DNA from 3 places in the Actinoplanes sp. NBC_00393 genome. Region 2 is predicted to be linked to each of the others. Evidence: riboswitches for the same ligand, from Rfam matches in the RefSeq annotation. Region 2 holds a riboswitch; each other region holds the start of a gene.
What was found. A riboswitch is a leader RNA that binds a small molecule or an ion and turns the genes downstream of it on or off. The one in region 2 is predicted to bind cobalamin.
Positions count from the first base shown of each region.

Region 1 (7,604 bases), 3.3 Mb from region 2:
CGCTTCTGATGGTCCGGATGGACGCTGAGCGGGCCCAGGCCCAGGGCGGGCTCGCCGCCCAGCCGGGCCCGGGTGCAGGCGACGTGCCCGATCACGGCGTCACCGTCGAGCGCCACCAGGGATAGCTGTGGAATCCAGCCCTCGTCAGCTCGGAGCTGGTCGACGAGGCCGGCCTCCATCGGCTGCCCGAAGGCGGCCAGCGTCACCGCGTGAATGGCCGCTTCCCGGCCCGGAGTCTCCCGCTGCACGATCATCGGCTCAGCCTGTCCGGCCGAGCACGCCCGGGCAACCGAAATTCGAAGGCCGGCCGCACCCCGGGGCAACCGAAAGCCGGGCACACCCCGGGGCAACCGGATCAGAGGGTCACCTCCGTACGAGCCAGCTCGTCCGGATCGGCGACCGTGAAGATGCCGGTGACCCGATCGCCGGTGATGTCGAAGACGAGTGTCAGGCGGATCGTCTCGCCGACCATCACCACAGCGCCGGGCACGCCGTCGAGGTAGGCCGGGACCGCGGCCTGTGCCCGTCCGGCGAAGAACCGGGCCACCACTTCGGCGCCGCGCGTCTCACCCCGGTCGGCCATCCGCGCGGCGGTCTCGTCGCCGCGGACCACCACGTCCGGGTCGAGGATGGTGAGCAGCCCCGCCATGTCGCCGCCCCGGGCCGCCGCCAGAAACGCCTCGACGATCGCCCGCTTGCGTGCGGCTTCCGGCTCGGACGGGGCGCCGCCCTGCACCCGGCGGCGGGCCCGGCTGGCCAGCTGTCGCGCGGCGGCCGGGCTGCGGCCCACCACCACCGCGATGTCCTCGAACGAGACGGCGAACAGGTCGTGCAGCACGAACGCCAGCCGCTCGGTCGGGGTGAGCGTCTCGAGCACCACGAGCAGGGCCACGCCGACCGAGTCGGCCAGCAGGGCCTCGTCCTCCGGTCCGGGGGTGGACGCGACCGTGTCCGGAACCTCCGGGTCCTCCCGGCGCGAGGCCCGGGAGCGCAGCATGTCGAGGCAGATCCGGCCGACCACGGTGGTCAGCCAGGCGCTCAGGTTGTCCACCGAGCCGGCGTCGGCACGGCTCAGCCGGAACCACGCCTCCTGCACCGCGTCGTCCGCCTCGGCCGCCGAGCCGAGCATCCGGTACGCCACCGCCCGCAGCCGCGACCGGTTCGCCTCGAAGCGTTCGGCCAGCACATCCTCATACATGAAGTGACCCCCGTCACATTCGTCACATCGCCCCGATCGGGCCCGTCACCCCACCGACGGATGCGAACACACCGATGTGACGAGGAGACAGTCATGCAGGCTCGAATCACCAGCTCGGCCTCGGCGGACATCATGAAGGCGGTCAACCTGCTGTACAAGGAGGCGCACTCGGCCGGCGTACCGAACGCCACCCTGGAACTGGTCCACCTGCGGGCCAGCCAGATCAACGGATGCAGTGTCTGCGTGGACTCGGGGGCCCGGAGCGCGAAGAAGAACGGCGAGACCGAGGAGCGGCTGTGGGCGGTGGCGGCTTGGCGGGAGACGACCTACTTCACCGACGCCGAACGGGCCGCCCTCGCGCTGGCCGAGGCGGCGACCCGGCTCGCCGACCGGGCCGACGCCGTGCCGGACGAGATCTGGGACGCCGCCGCGAAGCACTACACCGAGCCGCAGCTGGGGGCGCTCGTGCTGTGGATCGCCACCACCAACTTCTTCAACCGGATCAACGCGGCGACCCGGCAGCAGGCGCCGCAGAGCTGGGGCTGAGCGTCAGGAGGCCGAGCCGTCCTCCAGGTCGCCCTCGGTCTCCAGGTAGAGCTGCTGGAGTGCCGCCAGCGTCTCAGGTGATGGGGAGTCCCAGAGCTTGCGGTCGGCCGCCTCCAGCAGGCGTTCGGTGATCCCGTGCAGAGCCCAGGGGTTCGACTGCTTCATGAACTCCTGGTTCTCCGCGTCGAGCACGTAACTCGCGGCCAGCTGCTCATACATCCAGTCGGTCACCACGCCGGCCGTCGCGTCGTACCCGAAGAGGTAGTCGACCGTCGCGGCCAGCTCGAACGCGCCCTTGTAGCCGTGCCGCCGCATGGCGGCGATCCAGCGCGGGTTGACCACCCGCGCCCGGAAGATCCGCGCGGTCTCCTCGGTCAGGCTGCGGGTGCGTGCCTGGTCCGGGTTGGTGGAATCGCCGATGTACGCCGCGGGCGCGCGCCCGGTCAGCGCACGCACCGTGGCGATCATGCCGCCGTGGTACTGGAAGTAGTCGTCGGAGTCGGCGATGTCGTGCTCGCGGGTGTCGATGTTCTTGGCCGCGACGTCGATCCGCCGGTACGCGTTCTCCATGTCCGGTCGCGCAGGCACGCCGTCCAGGCCGCGGCCGTAGGCGAACCCGCCCCACACCGCGTACACCTCGGCCAGGTCGGCGTCGTCCCGCCAGTTGCGGCTGTCGAGCAGCGGCAGGATGCCGGCGCCGTACGCCCCGGGCCGGGACCCGAAGATCCGCGTGGTCGCCCGCCGCCAGTCGCCGTGCGACTCCTGGTCGCGCAGCGCGTGCTCGCGGACGTAGTTGTCCGGTTCGTCGATCCCGGCGACCAGCTGGAACGCGTCGTCGAGCATCGCCACCACGTGGGGGAACGCGTCCCGGAAGAAGCCGGAGATGCGGACCGTCACGTCGACCCGGGGACGGCCCAGCTCCTCGGCCGTGATCGCTTCCAGACCGGTGACCCGCCGCGACGCGGGGTCCCAGACCGGCCGGACGCCGATCAGCGCCAGGATCTCGGCGATGTCGTCACCGGCCGTCCGCATCGCGCTGGTACCCCAGGCGGAGAGACCGACCGAGCGCGGCCAGTCGCCGTAGTCGGTCCGGTAGCGGTTCAGCAGTGACTCGGCCATGGCCTGGCCGGTCTCCCAGGCGAGGGCGCTGGGGATGGCCTTCGGGTCGACCGAGTAGAAGTTGCGGCCGGTGGGCAGCACGTTGATCAGGCCGCGCAGCGGGGAGCCGCTGGGGCCGGCCGGGACGTAGCCGCCGTCCAGGGCATGGAGCACGTTGGTCAGCTCGTCAGTGGTCCGGGCGAGCCGGGGAACCACCTCGCGGGCGGCGAACTCCAGCACGCGGAGCACATCCGCGTTATCCGACAGATCAGAAATGTTGGATTCGGGCCAGCCGCGCTCCTCCATGGCCGTCACCAACGCTCGGGCTTGCGCCTCAATCGCGTCGGTCTCCGCGACGGACGCGCCCTCGGCGAGGCCCAGCGCCTCCCGCAGGCCCGGCAGCGCAGCCACCTGACCGGCCCACATCTGCCGCGCCCGCAACATCGCGAGGACCAGGTTGATCCGCGCCTCGCCCTCCGGCGCCGCGCCCAGCACGTGCAGCCCGTCCCGGATCTGCACGTCCTTGACCTCACACAGCCATCCGTCGATGTGCATGATGAAGTCTTCGAACTCTTCGTCGTCCGGACGGTTCGCCTGGCCGAGGTCGTGGTCCATCTTGGCGGCCTGGATCAGCGTCCAGATCTGGGCCCGGATCGCCGGCAGCTTCGCCGGGTCCATGGCCGCGATGTTCGCGTGCTCGTCGAGCAGCTGCTCGAGGCGGGCGATGTCCCCGTACGACTCGGCGCGCGCCATCGGCGGGATGAGGTGGTCGACCAGCGTGGCGTGCGCCCGGCGCTTGGCTTGCGTACCCTCGCCCGGGTCGTTCACCAGGAACGGGTAGATCAGCGGCAGATCACCGAGCGCCGCGTCGGTCCCGTCCGAAGCGGACATGCCGACGTTCTTGCCCGGCAGCCACTCCAGGTTGCCGTGCTTGCCCACGTGCACCACCGCGTGCGCGCCGAAGTCGTCGGCCAGCCACCGGTACGCCGCCAGGTAGTGATGCGAGGGCGGCAGATCCGGGTCGTGGTAGATCGCCACCGGGTTCGCACCGAACCCACGCGGCGGCTGCACCATGACCACGATGTTCTCGTCGCGCAGCGCGGCCAGCACGATGTCGCCGCCGTCGGTGTACAGCTCGCCGGGCGGCGGGCCCCAGTGCTGCTCCACGCTCTCCCGGAAGTCCGCCGGCAGGGTGTCGAACCAGGACTTGTACGCAACGCCGGGGATGCGGACCGGATTGCCGGCGAGCTGCTCCTCGGTCAGCCAGTCCGGGTCCTGACCACCCGCCGCGATCAGCGTGTGAATGAGGGCGTCACCGTCATAGGAGTCGAAATCGCCGATCCGATAGCCGCGCTCCTTCAGCGCGGCCAGCAGGGCAACCGTCGAGGCCGGGGTGTCCAGACCGACCGCGTTGCCGATCCGCGAGTGCTTGGTCGGATAGGCGGAGAGCATCAACGCGATCCGGCGCTTCACCGGCGGCACGTGACGGAGCCGGCCGTGGGCCACCGCGATCCCCGCCACCCGAGCGGCCCGCTCCGCGTCGGCCACGTAGACCGACAGCCCGTCCGGATCGATTTCCTTGAACGAGAACGGCACCGTGATGATCCGCCCGTCGAACTCCGGGATGGCCACCTGCGTCGCCGCGTCCAGCGGCGACAGCCCGTCGTCGCTCGCCTCCCACACCGCCCGTGAGCTGGTCAGGCAGAGCCCCTGCAGGATCGGCACGTCCAGGTCGGCGAGGACCCCGACGTCCCAGGCCTCGTCGTCCCCGCCGGCGCCCACGGTCGCCGGCTTGGTGCCGCCGGCCGCCAGCACGGTCACCACCAGGGCGTCCGCCTTGCGCAGCTCGGCGAGCAGCTCGGGCGGCGCGGTACGCAACGACGCCGTGAAGATCGGCAGCGCCTGCCCACCCTTGGCCTCGATGGCCTGGCAGAGCGTCTCGACGAACGCGGTGTTGCCGGCCATGTGGTGAGCCCGGTAGTAGAGCACCGCCACCGTCGGCGTTCCGGAAACGGAGAGTCGGGGCAGCACTCCCCACTGCGGGCTCTCGACCGCCGGCGCGAAGCCGTTGCCGGTCAGCAGCACCGTGTCGGAGAGGAAGTCGTGCAGCGAGGTGAGATTCTCCGGGCCGCCCTGCGCCAGGTAGGTGTGCGCGTCGGCCGCGACCCCGGCGGGAACCGTGGAGAGCTTCATCAACTCGGCGTCCGGCGCCTGCTCGCCGCCGAGCACGACCACCGGCACGTCACCGGCGAGCAGCGCGTCCAGGCCCTCTTCCCAGGCCCGGCGGCCGCCGAGGATGCGCACCACCACGAGATCGACGCCGTCGAGCAGGGCGGGCAGATCGGTGACCCCGGTCCGGGCCGGATTCGCCAGGCGCCAGGCGGAACCGCTGGCACGGGCGCTGAGCAGGTCGGTGTCGGACGTCGACAGCAGCAAGAACACGCGTGCGCTCCCCCTCGGGGTCCGCGCCCCGGGTAGTAGAGATCACGGCGACCGGAGTTCCTGGCTCCCGAGAAGATCTCGGTGACAGTGGCGGGACCGCGCCGGACTCGCACCGGCTTCCTCCGCGGCGTCGCCGCTTTTCCGGCACACGCTACTCGACATCGGTAATAGGCGGATGTGTGACTCTGCCGACCCGAGGATGCGGTTCTGTCGGTGCCCGCCCGTAGTATCCGGGCCGTGGTCTCCCCCCGATCGTCGGACGTCGACGCCTGCCCGAGCGCGCTGCGGCTGCATGCCGCGGCCGACGGGCTGCTGGCGCGGGTCCGGCTGCCCGGGGGCATGCTGACCGGCGCTCAGCTGCGCTCGCTGCGCGAGCTGACCGAGCGCCACGGCGACGGCCGGCTGGAGCTGACGTCCCGGGCAAACCTGCAGATCAGAGCAGTGCCGGCGGAGCACACGGAGACCTTGGCGGCCGGCTTGCGCGCGGCCGGGCTGCTGCCTTCCACAACCCACGATGGGGTACGGAACATCGCGTCGCCGCCACTTCAAAAATCGCCGTCCCGGGCACTCGTGTCCGCGTTGGACGCCGCCGTCTGCGGCGATCCGGCCCTGTCCCGACTGCCCGGCAAGTTCCTGTTCGCGATCGGTCACGTTCCGCTCGCAGCCGACGTGGCAGCGGTGCCGATCGAGGGCCGCCCCGATCCGGCCGGCGGCCGCTTCGCGTTGCGGTTCGCCGGGCACGACACCGGTCTGCGGGTCGCTGCTGAGCAGGTCGTTCCCGCGTTGATCGCGGCGGCACACGGGTTCCTGGCGGAGCGCGAGGCGCAGCGCGGCGACGGCGCGGCGGCCTGGCGGTTGCGGGAGCTCACCGACGGTCCGGCCCGCGTGTCGGCGCGGGTCGCTGCCGCGCTCGGCGTGACCCCGGCCGGCGTGGCGGCGGCAGTGCCGGTCGAGGCGTGCGAGCCGGGTGATCACCTCGGTCTCCTGGAGCAGCCGGACGGGCTCGTCGCGGTGGGCGCTCTGGTGCCGTTGGGGCAGCTCAGTGGCGTACCGTTGCGGGTTTTGGAAGAGGCCGACCACCTGGTGGTGACGCCCTGGCGCGGCGTGGTCGTGCCCGATCTGGCGCGCCCCGCGGCACAGGCGTGGGCTGATCGCCTGGTCGCGGCCGGCCTGCCGACCGCGGCCGACTCGCCCTGGGTCGGCGTGACGAGCTGCGCCGGGCGGCCCGGCTGCGCGAAATCCCTGGCCGACGTGCGTGCCGACGCCACCGCGACATCCCGCTTCGTCGACGGTCTGCCGGCGCACTGGGTGGGCTGCGGCCGGGCCTGCGGCAGCCCGGCGGGCCGGCACGTCCGCGTCGAAGCGACGGCCGTCGGCTACCGGGTCACTCGGCAACCGGCTCCCGGGTCCGCTGCACCCACAGATGATCTTGGCTCGAGCGGCATGGGCCTCGATCCAGGCGGGGTCGGGATCGCGGACGGGACCTTCGTCCCCGGCATTCCGCCCGGCAGGACGAGGACCGCGGCCCCTCCTTCCGGGAAGACTGCGCCCGGCGGCCGTAGGCCCGGCGGCGGCCCGGCCGGAAGCGGCCCAGATCGGCGGGACGTGGTGGATCGGGAGTTGGGGGACGTGGTGGCAGCGGCGAGGGAGGCCTGATGGAGTACGTGCGGGACGGCGCTGAGATCTATCGGCGGTCGTTCGCCACGATCCGGGCCGAGGCCGATCTGGGTGGGCTGCCGGACGACGTGTCGCGGGTGGTGGTCCGGATGATCCACGCCTGCGGGATGGTCGACCTGGTCGAGGACGTGCGGTTCAGCCCAGGGGTGGTGACCGCGGCCCGCAAGGCGCTGCTCGACGGCGCCCCGATCCTGTGCGACGCCGAGATGGTGGCGTCCGGGGTGACCCGCAGCCGGCTGCCGGCGGCCAACGAGGTGATCTGCACGCTACGCGAACCCGGCGTCCCGGAGCTGGCGCAGCGGATCGGCAACACCCGCAGCGCCGCCGCGCTCGACCTGTGGGGTGACCGCCTGGGCGGCGCCGTGGTGGCCATCGGCAACGCGCCGACCGCGCTGTTCCGGCTGCTGGAGATGGTCGCGGCCGGCGCGCCCCGGCCGGCGGCGGTGCTCGGCATCCCGGTCGGTTTCATCGGCGCGGCCGAGTCCAAGGAAGCGCTGGCCGAGTCCGGCCTGGAACATCTGATCGTCCGCGGTCGCCGGGGTGGCAGCGCCATCACCGCAGCCGCGGTGAACGCCCTCGCCTCGGAAGCGGAATAGGTATGACGAACGATGTGGTTCAGCCCGGTCGGCTCTTCGGAGTCGGT
Region 1 is NZ_CP107942.1:6,652,667-6,660,270, forward strand. It holds gene OHA21_RS30840 (GNAT family N-acetyltransferase) at 1-254, opposite strand, end outside; gene OHA21_RS30845 (sigma-70 family RNA polymerase sigma factor) at 356-1,198, opposite strand; gene OHA21_RS30850 (carboxymuconolactone decarboxylase family protein) at 1,292-1,744, shown strand; gene cobN (cobaltochelatase subunit CobN) at 1,748-5,284, opposite strand; cobalamin riboswitch at 5,321-5,445, opposite strand; gene OHA21_RS30860 (precorrin-3B synthase) at 5,522-6,940, shown strand; gene OHA21_RS30865 (precorrin-8X methylmutase) at 6,940-7,557, shown strand; gene OHA21_RS30870 (precorrin-2 C(20)-methyltransferase) at 7,560-7,604, shown strand, end outside.
Region 1: another riboswitch for cobalamin. It lies ahead of cobN (cobaltochelatase subunit CobN); the one in region 2 lies ahead of OHA21_RS15620 (ribonucleoside-diphosphate reductase subunit alpha).

Region 2 (7,604 bases):
TCCATGGCAGCGGTCACGGCCGGGCCGTCGGAGTGCCGGGGCGAACGGCACCACGGCGATCGGCCGGGTGCGGCACGCGTACGGCTCACCCGCGAGGCCGACGGCAAGCGCGCACGCCCATCGCGTGCGCGGCGCAGGCAGGTCTTCGGACTTGCGGGCCCCGGTGGGGGCATGCCGGCGCTGTCCGGCAGCATAGCCGCGACAGAAACGAGGACTTGGGTGACTCAGGACATGCGTGCCGGCTGCACGGTGGCGGTCTGCCGTGACTGCTGCTGTGGCAGTACCCGTAAACACCCGCTGGTGGATCATGCCGGGTAGGTGGACCGGTTGCGGGCCGCCGACGGCGCCGAAGTGCGGGTAAGGACCAGCTTGTGTCTGGACGTGTGCGCGCAAGCGAACGTGGGTGCGTTTTTCTCTGAGTGACTTCCTCGATCCCGGTCAGGCGGCGAGGTCGTATTGGTGCTGGTAGCGGTTGGTGTGGGTGCGTTGGTGTTCTTGCTGGAGGTGGAACTTCCAGTAGGCGTCGAAGTCGCCGTTGGTGATCACGGCTCGGAGTAGGAGGACGGCTTCGGCGCCGGGCAGGCTCCAGCGGGCGCCGGTGATCGCGAGGCGGTCCTTCACCAGATAACGGCAGGCACCTTCGATCACGCCGGTCGCGATGGGCCAGCCCATGGTCAGTGCGATCTGGTAGATGAGGTAGGGCTGTTTCGCGGTGAGGTAGTCGATGCAGCGTTCAGTCCGGGCGCCGCGGTGCAGGTCGCGGTGAGAGCGTTGTAGTGGCTGTTCAGGTCGGCGATGACCCGGGCTGGGTGGTGTTCGAGCAGGTCACGGGCGGCACGGGCGACGAAAAGCGGCTCGGCTGGGCTGGGTGGGGTGCAGGTCCTCGGCGGCTTTCCAGACGTATTCCAGGACGTGGACGAAGTCGAGGATCAGGGTTGATCCGGACGCCGTGGGCGTGGGCCTCGGCACGGATGCGGTCGATCTGGTGGTTGTTGCCGTCGACCAGCACAATCCAGCGGCGCAGGTGTTGCGGGTCGCGTTGCTCGGCCCGGTCGAACAATCTGGTGGTCATCGGGGCGGTGGAATCAACGACCGATGCGTCGACCTGGCGGTTGACGGCTCTCGGCCCGGGCCGGCGATCAGCGCGTTCGGTCGCGCCGGCGGGCATGACGTCGGCCGGGCCGCGGACGGCGGGGGCGGCGTCATAGACGGCGGTGACCACGGCCATCCGGGTCCGGCCGGTGCGTTCGCGGCAGGACAGCTGGGCCGATGGCGGTCGCGGCCCGTCGTGGTCCGGTGGGCTCTCGCGCAGCCCGGAATCGATCATGTTGACGCCGGTGGCGTCGATGCTGAGCACGTCCAGGTCCCGCGGCCCAACCCGCCGGGCCGGACGGCCGGGGCGGGAACCGGGTGCTGGGCATAGAAGTCGCGCACGTCCCGAGCGGCGTCGCTGGTGATCTGCATCAGCTGCCGGGTGCCGACCCGCGCCCCGAGGATCCGGTCCAGCTTCCGCGGGTCTATGAGACCGCCGCCGATGCCGCACTGGCGTGGACGCTGAGCACGTCCCCGCGGGGAAGCCCGTCGCTGGTGGCCCGGATGCTGCAGGACCTCCTCGACCGGACCAGCCGCCGCAATCCGTGACCGGCGGCCCCACATCGTTGTCTATCGGCCACTCGCGACAAAAGTCGACGCCTTACGGTGCCGGCGCGACATCGCGCGCAATTCCAACGGGCGACCGCCTGGTGATGCGGCGATGGTCAGGAGAGCTGGAAGGTGGTCCTGACCGGGCCGCCGGTGACCGCGTCGATCTTGAGCTGGTAGGCGGCCACCTGATGCCCGGCCCGGGGAAAGATCCAGCCGTATGGGCTGTTCCGGTCGCCGTGCCGGACCTCGGAGACCCGACCGGTGGTGCGGACCGTCAGGTGCCGGCCGGACGGGTGCCGGAAATTCAGGGTTCCGGAGATGCGTATCCAGCCCGGGTCGAGGTGCCAGTGCTGGGACCAGGCCGGCGCGCCGGTGAACGAGTCGGCGACCGTCATGCGCGCCTGGCGCGGTGAGACCGTGATGGCGCGCTGGTGCGGCATGCCGTACACCGTGTCGTTGACCCGGATCCGGTGGCGAGGGCCCTCGAAGTCGCTGGTGACCGTGCTCGTGGACCCGGCGGCGACGGTGGCGCCGGCCGGTGCGGCAACGTTCTGGCTTTCCGGCGTGAGCCGGTAGCGGGCCTTCTCATCGCGCGTGTTGTAGCTGTAGCGGCCGGTGCCGACGATGACTCTGACGCCCAGCGCCGTCCAGGTCACCCCGCCGGCGCGGTTCTCCTGTCCGTGCGCGCGGCGTCGCGGGCCGTACCGGACGGTGTAGTACGTGGCGTCCGGGTCGGTCCAGCTGCTGCGGCCGATGATCCAGCCGGTCTCGTCGTCGCGCAGCACGGGATCGTCCGTCGCCCGGCCCGGCGTGCCGGCCCGCAGTTCGGAGTCGCCGACCAGGACGATGTCGCCGTCCGGTTCGGTCATGTGACGGAAGACCCGGTGCGCCTTGCGTACCATGGCGCGGATCTGGATGGCCTCCTCGGCGTACCTGTCGAGTGACTCCAGCGCCTGTGCCGCGCTCTCCCACATGTGCGCGTTGATGCGCTGGTAGTAGGACGACTGCTCGTGCGCGACGCCCTGTGCGGAGAAGGCGAGCGGCGCCTCCGCCAGGATCCGGTCGACCGCGGTCCGGGTCCAGTCGGGCCGGCCGACGAGCTCGCCTGCGGAGATCATCGCGAGGTTCGCCATCAGGCCGTGGTTGTGTACCGGCCGGTGCGGCGGACCGTAGTACCGATTGTCGGTCAGTACCCGGACGTCGGCGGTCATGCCGGCCAGTAGCGAGGGGGATCGGGTGAGCGCGTAGAGGCAATTCTCCACCTGCAGGCGGCGTACCGCGGTTCCCTCGTCCCAGCCGTTCTTGCGCCGCATCGGGTCCGGATTGTGCAGGTGGAACTGCACCGCCTGCTGAACCAGGGTGGTGAGCGAGCCCAGCTGGCCGTCGCGGGCCGCCCGCAGAGCCAGCGGCGGCATCCACATCAGGCTCTGGTATCTCATCTGCCAGGTCGGGTCGGCCGCCGGCGGTCGGCGCCAGGACCGCTTCTTGATCTTCCCGACCGCGAACGGCGGGCCCGGCGGCATGTCGACGACGATCGGTTGACCGTCCGGGACCGGATCCGGCGCCGGACCGCGGCAGAGCCGTTTCACGTCGGGATCATCGACCGGGTCTGTGGGAAGCGACCTGATCACAGGTAACGGCCCCTGTTTCAGCGACCGCCGGGACGAGGCGACCTCGGTGACAGCCAACATGATCAGTAGGCCGAGGACGAGTCCCTGTGCAACACCGCGCATTCCGTTCTTCCCCCATGGTGAGACTGAGCACCGCATTGGTACTAAGGCCGTCCACAAGCGAGACGCGAACGGGCGGTCACCCGTGAGTTCACCGCTTGCCGACGGCCAGCCCGCCGCTCATGCCGTAGAGCCAGGCGGGCGAGGCGGCATACACGTCACGTAGATTCGGTTCCGGGTCCACAAACGCAGCTCCTGCCCGTCAGCTGTTACCGGTACGACTCACGAGCCGGTCGTCAAGTGACATCCGAAAGCAAGAAAGATCTTCAGGGCCGGCGGACCAGGGCGCACACCTCGGTGCGCGACGAGACGCCCACTCAGGGCAAGGCCAGCTCACGCAGAGTTCGTCCATCCGGTATCCAGAAGACGCTCAGTGCTACATCGGCCCGCTCGCTGGTCGGGCCGATGGCGTGGATGTTGACCCCCGGCTTGAAAGCGATCTGAAGTGCACGATCCCCTGATCTGAGCCCAGAGAGCACGGGGAGGAACCGGCGACGCGGACGACCTATGGGGCAGGCTGCGTGTCGCGGCGGTAACGGCGGCGTTCGCGGGTCCCGGGCCCGGACCGCCGCGCAGTGACGGTGCTGGTCCGTGCCGTCGACGACTCCCTCGACCGAGCCGTGGTTGCCGCCCGCGGCCTGCTGGTGGCCTGCCGTTCCGGTGACGACCAACGGCGGGTGCCACGTTCACCGTCGTGCGGGCGGCGCTACCCCGCCTTCACCCAGTCGCGGACCGGGACTGGATCTCTCGCACCCGCGCCCATCCGGCAGCCCTGCGCCGGGCGCACCCGTCAGCCGGTGCCGCTACCGGCAGCGCCGCCGCTGACCGGACCGCAACGCCGGTGCGATCGACTGCTTTCCGTCCCCTCAGGGGCGCACGGCAGTCCACTACCACTCGATCAGCGCGTTCGGTCGCGCCGGCGGGCATGACGTCGGGAACGAGTACCGGCCCTCGGGCAGGGCGAGCCGGGCGTCGGCCGGGTGCAGATTGGACACTCCCGGATGGCGGTAGGCGATCCGGGTGACCTCCACCCGGCCGAGCGTGGTCGACAGCAGCCGGGTATGCCCCGGCTCGGCCCGCCGCCGTGGCACCTGGTCGGCGCCGGTCACCTCCGGCAGCCGCCGTTCCGCGGCGGCGCGGGCGTCGAGGTGATCCTGCAACGCCTGGCGCAGCACGTCACGGCCGCAGCCGGCGATGAACTCCTCCACGGCGTGTTCCGGCCGGTCGGTCATCCGTGGGTCACTCAGCCGGGTGATCAATGCGTCGAATAAGGCACGGACGCGGCATAAGCGGCGTCGCCGGGCTCGGGACAGGGATATGGTGCCATCGGGTCTTCCTCGGGTCAGCCGGTTCTTCGACAAACCCAGGCCATCCAGGAAGACCACCACCTCGTCGGCGCCACTCCGGCCGGGTCACCCCGGGCGAGGAGCCGGAATCCTCCGACCGGGCGAACAGTCCCGGCTCTACTTCGCGCACGAGGCCCGCTGCCGCCAGCTTCTTCAACCGGTGCCGGACCCGCTCACCATGCCGGGCCACCGACGGATCCTCACCCAGCACGGCCACCACCTCCCGGCACCGCATCGGCCGCGCCGCGTCGGCCAGCACCACCAGCAACTGCTCCCCGAAGTCCCCGACCGGATCCCGGCCCGGCACTGCCGGCACCGGCTCCTCCGGCACGGTGACCAGCCCGGACAACACCTCCCGCGTGATCGCGAGGCGTTCGATCTCCCGCCGGCATTCCTCGATCAACCCCGTGATCTGCGCGGCCTCCTGCTCCAGCCGCAGCCACTCGGCCCGAGCCGCCGCCTCCCGCTCGGCCAGCAACCGCACGATCTGATCACCATCCACCCGCCCACCTCCACCGGGAACCGGTCAACCAACCCATACCAACCGGTCAGCGAAGGCCACAACGGGCGGACATCGATGCGCGTCGCGCAGCTCACTCAGGAAGAAACGCACCCATCGAACGTCGTGGTCGTGCATCCGACGCCGGCAGCCCGCCGCCAGGGTGCCCGGCCGGTGTGGTTCGGGCTGGTCCTGGACGATGTGATCGTCACCGACATCGCTGCCTGGGTGCGTGCCGGCGGTCCCGGGATCGCCGAGATGCCCGCGCCGCTGGCGCTGTCGGTCATCCGGGCACCCGCCGGACAATCCGATTGATCTCGGCGGGATGACACGCTCGACACACCATGTGGGGTAGGACTTTCGGCGGCCGCCCATATATGGTGTGCCCGCAGCTGGTTCGGCCGAGCCTTTCAAGGGCCCGGCCGAGGCAACAGGGAACCCGGTGTGATACCGGGACTGCCCCGCAGCGGTGAGTGGGAACGACCGCCGTCATGAAGCACTGGGCTCCGGCCTGGGAAGCGACGGCCAGTAGGAGCGAGTAGGCCGCCCACGAGTCCGAAGACCTGCCAGCGCGCCGTGTGCCGAGGGGGCGCACGGCGGTCGAAGGTCGCGTGGGACGGCCGACGCCATCGAACCGGGCGCCTGCCGTGGTCCCGGTGGCGTCCTCCTGCGTGCCCGACGACCTGTCGAGAGGGCATGAAGGAGGGGGCATATGACGACCACGGCGGAAACCAGTGCAGTGGTGCCGGAGCAGCGCCGGCACGTGATGCAGGTCCGCAAACGCAACGGTGACCTGGAACCGGTCGACGTCAACAAGATCGTCAAGGCGGTCGAGTTGTGGGTCGCGGACCTCGACGAGGTGGATCCGCTGCGGGTCGCGACCAAGACGATCAGTGGGCTCTACGACGGAGCGACCACCGCTGAGCTGGACAAATTGTCGATCCAGACGGCCGCCGAGCTGATCGGTGAGGAGCCGCAGTACTCCAAGCTCGCCGCCCGGCTGCTGGCCGCGTACGTCGACAAGGAGGTTCGCGGCCAGCAGGTGGCGAGCTTCAGCCAGTCGATCCGCTACGCCCATGGTCTCGGTCTGATCGGCGACGAGACCGCGGCGTTCGTGGCCCGCAACGCCCGCAAGCTCGACGACGCCATCGACGCGGCCGGTGACCTGCGGTTCGAGTACTTCGGCCTGCGGACCGTCGCCGACCGCTACCTGCTGCGCCACCCGCAGGAGCGCGTCGTCGTGGAGACCCCGCAGTACTGGCTGCTGCGGGTGGCCTGCGGCCTGTCGAAGGACGCCCGCGAAGCGATCGGCTTCTACCGGCTGATGTCCTCGCTGGCGTACCTGCCCAGCTCGCCGACGCTGTTCAACTCCGGGACCCGGCACACCCAGATGTCGTCGTGTTTCCTGGTCGACTCGCCGCGCGACGAACTGGACTCGATCTACGAGCGGTACCACCAGGTTGCGAAACTGTCGAAGTTCTCCGGCGGTATCGGCATCTCCTGGACCCGGGTCCGGGGCCGGGGCGCGCTCATCCGCGGCACGAACGGCAAGTCCAACGGCATCGTCCCGTTCCTCAAGACCCTCGACGCCGGTGTCGCCGCGGTCAACCAGGGTGGCCGGCGCAAGGGCGCGGCCTGCGTCTACCTGGAGCCGTGGCACCCGGACGTCGAGGAGTTCCTGGAGCTGCGCGACAACACCGGCGAGGAGTCGCGGCGCACCCACAACCTGAACCTGGCGAACTGGATCCCGGACGAGTTCATGCGCCGCGTCGAGGCGGACGCCGACTGGTCGCTGATCGACCCGTCCGACGCCCCGGAGCTTCCCGACCTGTTCGGTGAGGAATTCACCGAGGCATACCGGGCGGCCGAGAAGAAGGCCGTCAAGACCGTCAAAGCCCGGGATCTGTACGGGCGGATGATGCGCACGCTGGCGCAGACCGGCAACGGCTGGATGACCTTCAAGGACCGCTCCAACGCCCTGTCGAACCAGACCGGTTCTCCCGGTAACACGATCCACCTGTCGAACCTGTGCACCGAGATCCTCGAGGTCAACTCGGACGCCGAGACCGCGGTCTGCAACCTCGGCTCGATCAACCTGGGCGCGCACACCACCGCCGAAGGCGTGAACTGGGAGAAGCTGCGCGAGACCGTCCGGACCGCGGTGGTCTACCTGGACCGGGTCATCGACATCAACTACTACCCGTCACAGCAGGCTGCCGCGTCGAACCCGCGGTGGCGGCCGGTCGGGCTGGGCCTGATGGGTCTGCAGGACGCGTTCTTCACGCTGGGCCTGCCGTTCGACTCGGACGCCGCCCGCGAACTGTCGACCCGGGTGCAGGAGGAGATCTTCCTGACCGCCCTGGAGTCGTCGGTCGCTCTCGCCCA
Region 2 is NZ_CP107942.1:3,310,510-3,318,113, reverse strand. It holds gene OHA21_RS15660 (acyl-CoA thioesterase) at 1-173, opposite strand, end outside; gene OHA21_RS15655 (hypothetical protein) at 439-672, opposite strand; gene OHA21_RS15650 (hypothetical protein) at 785-1,357, opposite strand; gene OHA21_RS15645 (hypothetical protein) at 1,411-1,641, shown strand; gene OHA21_RS15640 (hypothetical protein) at 1,758-3,233, opposite strand; gene OHA21_RS15635 (hypothetical protein) at 4,262-4,606, opposite strand; gene OHA21_RS15630 (hypothetical protein) at 4,614-5,204, opposite strand; gene OHA21_RS15625 (hypothetical protein) at 5,298-5,534, shown strand; cobalamin riboswitch at 5,596-5,804, shown strand; gene OHA21_RS15620 (ribonucleoside-diphosphate reductase subunit alpha) at 5,932-7,604, shown strand, end outside.

Region 3 (7,604 bases), 1.6 Mb from region 2:
TTTGGTACGAGAATGCACAGTCCCGCCGAATCGTGACCGTCCCCCGCTACGACGCGACCATCTGCCGGGTCCCGGCCGCCCGGCGACCGCCGGGCTGAAGCAGCTGGTTAACACGGCTGTTCCGAACACCCACGAACAGCCCTGTTAACCAACTGGGCACGATGTGTCACCGGGACGCGGCCACCGCCACCGTGATCCCGTCGCGCACCTGCTTCGGCACCCGCAGACTGCCGCCGGGCCCGGCTGCTACCAGGGCAGCGGCCTCGGCCACGCTCGGCGTGCCGACCGCATCGGCCACCGCGGGGCTCGGCGTCGGCACCTGGTGACCGGCCAGCGCCGCCGCCGGGTAGCCGACCAGCCGCCACCCGGCCCCGGCCGCGACCGCCCGCACGTCGTCCTCGGCGGCCCGCCGGTCCAGAGTCGCCAGGACGGCGACCTCACCAGCCGCGATGCCCGCGTCGCGAAGCACCGACCGCACCGCCGCGGACAGCCGCTCGACCGGCGTCCCGGCCCGAGCGCCGAGCCCGACGACGATCACCCGACTGCGGCGGCCGCCCGGACCAGCCGCTCGGCCAGTCCACGCTGCCCGGCCCAGTGCAGATGCAGGTAGGAAGCGTGCACCGAACCGGACACGAACCCTTCCGGATCGTCGCCGCGCCACGCCCACGCTGCCCCGCCGGCCGGGGATAGCAACAGCCCCGAACGGGGGTGCACCGCGGTCCGGTGGAACTCGTGCCCGGTCACCCTGGTACCGGCCGCCGCGAGAGGGCTGTCGGTGAGCGCGACGGCGTCCCGGTAGCCCAGCGTCAGCGTCGGCGTCATCACCGCCTCGGCGTCGAGCACCCCGCACATCGGGGCGCCGTCCAGCGTCCGGCACAGCCAGAGCAGCCCGGCGCACTCCGCGGTGATCGGCGCCCCGGACGCCGCCAGCGCCGCCACCGACCGGCGCAGTGGCTCGTTCGCGGACAGCTCCGACGCGTACACCTCGGGGAACCCGCCGCCGACGACCAGCGCCCGGGTGCCGGCCGGCAGAGCCTCGTCGTGCAGCGGGTCGACAGCCACCACCGTGGCTCCGGCTCCGGTCAGCAGTTCGGCCGTTTCCGCGTACGCGAAAGAGAAAGCGGGACCACCGGCGAGCGCAACCACCGGACCCTCGGTGACCGGCTGCTCGGCCCGGGGTGTCCAGGGTGCCGCCGTCAGCGGCGGCGCCGAACGGGCGACCGCGGCGACCGCGTCCAGATCGACCGCGCCCGCGATCAGCGTGGCCAGCGCATCCACCGACGCGAGGGCCTCGGCGCGCCGCTCCGCCGCCGGGACCAGCCCGAGATGCCGGCTCGGCGCGGCGACCGCGTCAGCGCGGCGCAACGCGCCCAGCACCGGCGTGCCCACCTCCTCGCAGGCGTCCCGCAGAATCTGCTCGTGCCGCGCCGACCCCACCCGGTTGAGGATCACCCCGGTCAGCCGGACCGTGCCGAAGCTGCGGAAACCGTGCACCAGCGCGGCCACCGACCGGCCCTGCGCGGCCGCGTCCACCACCAGGATCACCGGCGCCTGCAGCAGCTCGGCGACCTGGGCCGTGGACCCGGTCTCGCCGGCGCCGGTACGCCCGTCGTAGAGGCCCATCACGCCCTCGACGATCGCCAGCTCAGCGCCGGCCGACCCGTGCGCGAAGAGCGGCCCGATCTGATCCTCGCCGACCAGCACCGGGTCCAGGTTGCGTCCCGGCCGCCCGGCGGCGAGCGCGTGATAGCCCGGGTCGATGTAGTCCGGGCCCACCTTGAACGGCGCCACCGGCACCCCGCGCCGGGCGAACGCCGCCAGCAGCCCGGTGGCCACGGTCGTCTTCCCGTGCCCGCTGGCCGGCGCCGCGATGACCACGCGATTCACCATTCGATGCCCTGCTGCCCCTTGCGCCCCGCGTCCATCGGATGCTTGATTTTCGTCATCTCAGTGACCAGGTCGGCCGCCGCCATCAGATCCGAGTGCGCGTCACGCCCGGTGATCACCACATGCTGCGTCCCCGGCCGGTCCGCCAGCGTCGCGATCACGTCGGCGACGTCCACCCAGCCCCACTTCATCGGGTAGGTGAACTCGTCCAGCACGTAGAACTTGTAGGTCTCCGCCGCCAGGTCCCGCTTGATCTGCGCCCAGCCCTCAGCAGCCTCGGCCGCGTGGTCCCGCTCGCTGCCCGCCCGCTGGATCCAGGACCAGCCCTCACCCATCTTGTGCCAGGTGACCGGCGTCTTGTCCAGCCCGCCGAGAGCCTTCAGCGCGGCTTCCTCGCCGACCTTCCACTTCTCCGACTTGACGAACTGAAACACCCCGATCGGCCATCCGGCGCTCCACGCCCGCAACGCCATCCCGAACGCCGCCGTCGATTTCCCCTTACCCGGCCCGGTGTGCACCGCCAGCACCGCCTGCCGCCGCCGCTGCCGCGTGGTCAGCCCATCATCCGGCACGCTGGTCACTTTGCCTTGCGGCACCGTTCACCCTCCCTCACACCCACACTGCTCACCACACCACCAACACCTGGGCCGTCCGCCTCCAAGGCCCCTCTTCCGCGCATTCCTCCGCGCCCGGCCTCATTCCACGGCCGCTTCCAGCGTCCCAACCGCACGCTTACTTCCCGCGCCCCGGCTTCACTTCCGGCGCCCGGCTCCGAGGCCACGCCCCACTCCGCTCCTGCGCCGCCGCTCCTGCGCCGCCGCTCCTACGCCGCCGCTCCTACGCCGCCGCTCCTACGCCGCCGCTCCTGCGCTGCCGCTCCCGGTGCCGTGCTGTCGTGCCTGTTTCCCACGCCGTGCTGCCGCGTCCCACTCACCGCGCCGTGCTTCCTCCCCGCCTCGCGCCCTCTCACCCCGTCGGCGATCTTGGGCGTTTTGTCACCCCATGGTGTGGTCGGAAGCCCAAGATCTGCGAGTCACCTCGCGACCGTCCGCGATCTTGGGTGTTCGACCACATCATCGTGTGGCAAAACGCCCAAGATCGGTCACGCTGCGCTTCGGTAGGCACGTTCGCCCGCGGCAGGCCGGGCAGCAGGAGGCTGGGCGGCGGACCCTGCGGCGGCAGGCCGGGCGCCGGCAGGCCGGGCGGCGGGGGGCTGGGCGGCGGACCCTGCGGCGGCAGGCTGGGCGGCGGGAGGCTGGGCGGCGGGAGGCTGGGCGGCGGACCGTGTGGCGTGCGTAGAGGTCACCGCCTGGAGGTGGTCGAGGGGCATGACCTCGGCTTTCAGGGCGGCGGCCAGTTTGCGGGCGAGGCCGAGGCGGATCGGGCCGGATTCGCAGTCGACGACCACGGTGGCCACTCCGGCCAGCAGCGGTGCGAGCCGCAGTGGGTCCGGTCCGCTGGTGGCCCGGCCGTCGGTGACCAGCACCAACAGCGGTCGGCGGCGCGGGTCGCGGCGCCGTTCGGTGGCGATGGTCGCAGCCGCGGTGCGCAGCCCGGCTGCGAGCGGGGTCCGCCCACCGGTGCGCAGGGCGGCCAGCCGCTGTACACCCACTTCGTGGCTGGAGGTGGGCGGCAGCACGGACTCGGCCTCACTACCCCGGAACGTGATCATCCCGATCCGGTCGCGCCGCTGATAGGCGTCCCGCAGCAGGGACAACACCGCCGTCTTGACCAGCGTCATCCGCTTGCGCGCCGCCATCGACCCGGAGGCGTCCACGACGAACAACACCAGGTTCGCCTCGCGCCCCACATGCACCGACTCCCGCAGATCCCGCGGCTCCACCCGCACTCGGTCAAGGCCGGCGCGGTCAAGGGCGGTGCCGGTGAGGGCGGCGCGGCCAAGGCCGGCGCGGTTAAGGCCGGCGCGGCCAAGGCCGGCGCGGTCGAGGCCGGCGCGGTCAAGGCCGGCGCGGTCAAGGCCGGCGCGGTCAAGACCAGCGCGGTCAAGACCAGCGCGGTCAAGACCAGCGCGGTCAAGACCAGCGCGGTCAAGACCAGCGCGGTCAAGACCAGCGCGGTCAAGACCAGCGCGGTCAAGACCAGCGCGGTCAAGGCCGGCGCGGGTGAGGGCGGTGCGGGTGAGGGCGGCTCGCAGGGTGGCTGGTAGGTGGGGGGCGCCGGAGAGTTTGCCGTGGGGGGTGCGGCTGCCTACTACGCGGCCTCGGCGGGCGAAGGCGGGTGAGCGGCGGCCGGTGTGGCCGCCTTCGCCGCGGGCTGTGATGCGTAGCGTGCGGGTTCGGTAGGCGGTGCCGGCTGTGGCGGTTGCGCCGGCCTTCTCCGGCTGTCCGGTGCCCGAGTCGGAGTCGGTGGGCGAGGCGCTGCTGTAGTCCGTACCGTCGCGGTGGTTGCTGGAGCCCTGGGGCCCGCCGCCGTCGCGTGGGCCTTGCGGCCCGCCTCCCCCGCCGCCCGATGGCCCGTCGCCGTCCGGGTCCGGATCGTCCTCGTCGTCCGGCGCCGGATCGGAGTTCGGCCGCGGCTGGCCGGCCTCGCCCTGGTCCTGGTCGATCTCGCCCTGGTCGGGCTGGTTCTGGTCGGCCGGGTCCCGCAGATCGCGCTCTTGTGCGGCCCGGTCCTGGGCGGCCTGGCGTTCGGCCTCGGCGAGGGCCTCCTCGAGCTTCTCCTCGTCGGTGCCGGGCGGGTCGAGCGGATCGGTGCGGCGCCGGTGCGGCAGGGCGAGCCGGGCCGCGCCGGCGACGTCGTCGGCGGTCACCGCGGTGCGGCCGTGCCAGGCGGCGAGGGCCACCGCGCACCGCGCCACCACGATGTCGGCGCGCATCCCGTCGACGCCGTAGGCGAGGCAGACCCGGGCGATCCGGTCGAGTTCAGCGTCCGGCAGGGCGACCGACGGCAGCTGGGTGCGGGCGGCGGCGATGCGGGACGCGTACTCCTGCTCGGCCGCCGTGAAACGGGCGGCGAAGGCCGTCGGGTCGGCCTCGTACGCCAGCCGGCGCCGCACCACCTCGGCCCGCTGGACCGCGTCGCGGGGTGCGGCCACGTTCACCACCAGGCCGAAGCGGTCGACCAGCTGGGGCCGCGGTTCGCCCTCCTCCGGATTCATGGTGCCGACCAGCAGGAACCGGGCGGCGTGCTTGACCGAGACGCCGTCGCGCTCGACGTGTGCCCGGCCCATCGCGGCCGCGTCGAGCAGCAGGTCGACCAGGTGGTCCGGGAGCAGGTTGACCTCGTCGACGTAGAGGACGCCGCGGTGGGCGGCGGCGAGCAGCCCGGGCTCGTACGCCTTCACCCCGTCACTGAGCGCACGCTGCAGATCGAGCGTGCCCACCACGCGGTCCTCGGTCGCGCCGACCGGCAGTTCGACCAGCGCGGCCGGCCGGTCCGTGGCCGGGCCGGCGGCCGGGTGCGGACCGTCGGGGCAGTCCGGGTCGGGGGCGGCCGGGTCGCAGGCGAAGCGGCACCCGCGCACCACGGCGACCGACGGCAGCAGACCGGCCAGCGCACGCACCACAGTGCTCTTGGCCGTGCCCTTCTCGCCGCGGACCAGCACCCCGCCGATCGCCGGTGAGACGGAGGTGAGCAGCAGCGCCAGGCGCAGGTCGTCGAGGCCGACCACGGCGGAGAACGGGTACGGAGTCACGGGGATCCCTTCCGGCGGGTGTCCACGCCCGCTCGTCGGTTGACACGAGCGGCCGGAGTCTCCTGACTCCCGGATCGACGTTCCCCGCCGGCCTTCCGGCCCCGAAGGGTCGTGGCGTGCTGGTATGGCGGGTCGCTCCCCGGTCACAGTGGCGGGACCGTCCCGGATTCGCACCGGGGTTCCTCCGCTACCGCTCGGCGATCACTCTTTCCTACCGCCGGGCTGCGCGTCAACGCGGGGTGCTGTGACGGCCTTCTCGGTTCCGGGCAGCGGCTCGGGCGCGATCTTGTCGAGTTCGGCGACCACGTCGAGCACGGCCAGCGCCGAGCGTTCCACCAGGGGACGCAGTTTGCGGTAGAGCGCGGCGGCCTCCGGGTCGGGCCGGGTGTGCCGGCCGGTCGGGACGAGGGCGGCCGCAGTGTCCAGGTCGGGCAGTTCGCCGAGGGCGTGCCGGGCCAGCAGGCAGGCGCCGAGCGCGGTGCCCTCCGGGGTGTCGGCGACCGAGACCGGCAGGTCCAGCGCGCCGGCCAGCACGGACACCCAGAGTTGGGAGGCGACCGCGCCGCCGGTGGCCCGGATCTCGGTGGGCGGGCAGCCTTCCGCGTCGAACGAGTCGCGGACCAGGGCCAGCTGCTGGCAGACGCCCTCGACGGCGGCGCGGACCAGGTGCGGCCGGCCGTGCTCGCGGCGCAACCCGAGGTACGCCCCCCGCATCCCCGGCCGCCACCAGGGCGCCCGCTCACCCAGCAGGTACGGCAGGCAGAGCAGCCCGTCACTGCCGACCACCACCCCGGCGGCCTCCTCGAGCAGGGCGGCGTCGCGCTCGTCGGCGTCCTCCCCCTCCGCGCCGGGCCGTTCGAACCCGGAGGCGAAGCTCTGCCCGGCCCAGCGGACCACTGAACCGGCGTTGTTCACCGCGCCACCGATCACCCAGCGGTCCTCGGTGAGCGCGTAGCAGAACAGCCGTCCGGCGGCGTCGGTGGTGGGCCGGTCGACGACCGTACGCAACGCCCCGCTCGTGCCCAGCGAGACCGCCGCGACCCCGGCCGGGGTGGCGCCGACGCCGAGGTTGGCCAGCGGACCGTCGGCCGCCCCGATGATCAGCGGCACGTCCCGGGACAGCCCGGCGGCGGAGGCCACGTCGGCACGCAGACGGAGCCGGTGGGTGGTGGGCACGACCTCGGCGAGCTGCTCCGCGCGTACCCCCGCGATCTCGAGGGCCTCGTCGTCCCAGCGCCGCTCGTGGATGTCGTAGAGGCCGGTGCCCGAGGCGATCGACAGATCGACGAGGAAGGGCGCCTCGGCCAGCGCCGCGACCACCAGCTCCTTCACCCCACCCCAGCGGGGCGTCTCACGCAGCGTGCCCGGATCGGTCTCGCCCCACCAGGCCAGCTTGGTCAGCGGGGACATCGGGTGCACCGGCGTCCCGGTGCGCGCCTGCAGTTTCTTGTTCCGCCCGGACGCCACGATCCGCTCGCACTGCTCGGCGGACCGGGCGTCCGCCCAGGTCACCACCGGCCCGAGCGGCTGACCGCCGGGATCCATCGGGACGAGCGCGTGCAGGAAGGAGCTGAGACCGATCGCGATCACCCGGTCGCCCTGCCGTGCGCACTCGGCCGCCACGTCGGTGAGCGCCTTGACCGCTGCGGCGGTGAGCTCGGCGGGATCGAGCTCGGCCCGTCCCGGACCGGGCACCGACAGCTGGTAGTGCACGCTGGTCAGGGCTCGCAGCTCGCCGCCCGGCCCGGCGGCGATCCCCTTGGTCGCGGTGGTCCCGGTGTCGATCCCGATCACGACGTCCATGCGTGGCCCTCCCTTGTCACCGGCGGTCGCGTTGTTCCTACCCCGCGAACATCTTCGCGTACCGGTCCCGCAGGTCCTCCCAGCCGTGTTCCTTCGCCTCTTCGCCACGCACGGCCCGGACGTCCTCGCCGTCCAGCAGGCGCTCCATCACGTCGAGGCAGAGATGCCAGCCGGACGCGACCATCGGCCCGAGACCGTCCTCGCCGGGAAGGGTGTGCCGCAGGGTCAGGAGGGTGCCCGCACCGGACGGCTCCAACTC
Region 3 is NZ_CP107942.1:4,928,522-4,936,125, forward strand. It holds gene OHA21_RS23200 (cobalamin biosynthesis protein) at 167-538, opposite strand; gene OHA21_RS23205 (cobyrinate a,c-diamide synthase) at 535-1,890, opposite strand; gene cobO (cob(I)yrinic acid a,c-diamide adenosyltransferase) at 1,884-2,483, opposite strand; partial or broken gene OHA21_RS23215 (VWA domain-containing protein) at 3,170-5,542, opposite strand; cobalamin riboswitch at 5,598-5,727, opposite strand; gene OHA21_RS23220 (gluconokinase) at 5,744-7,345, opposite strand; gene OHA21_RS23225 (SRPBCC family protein) at 7,383-7,604, opposite strand, start outside.
Region 3: another riboswitch for cobalamin. It lies ahead of OHA21_RS23215 (VWA domain-containing protein); the one in region 2 lies ahead of OHA21_RS15620 (ribonucleoside-diphosphate reductase subunit alpha).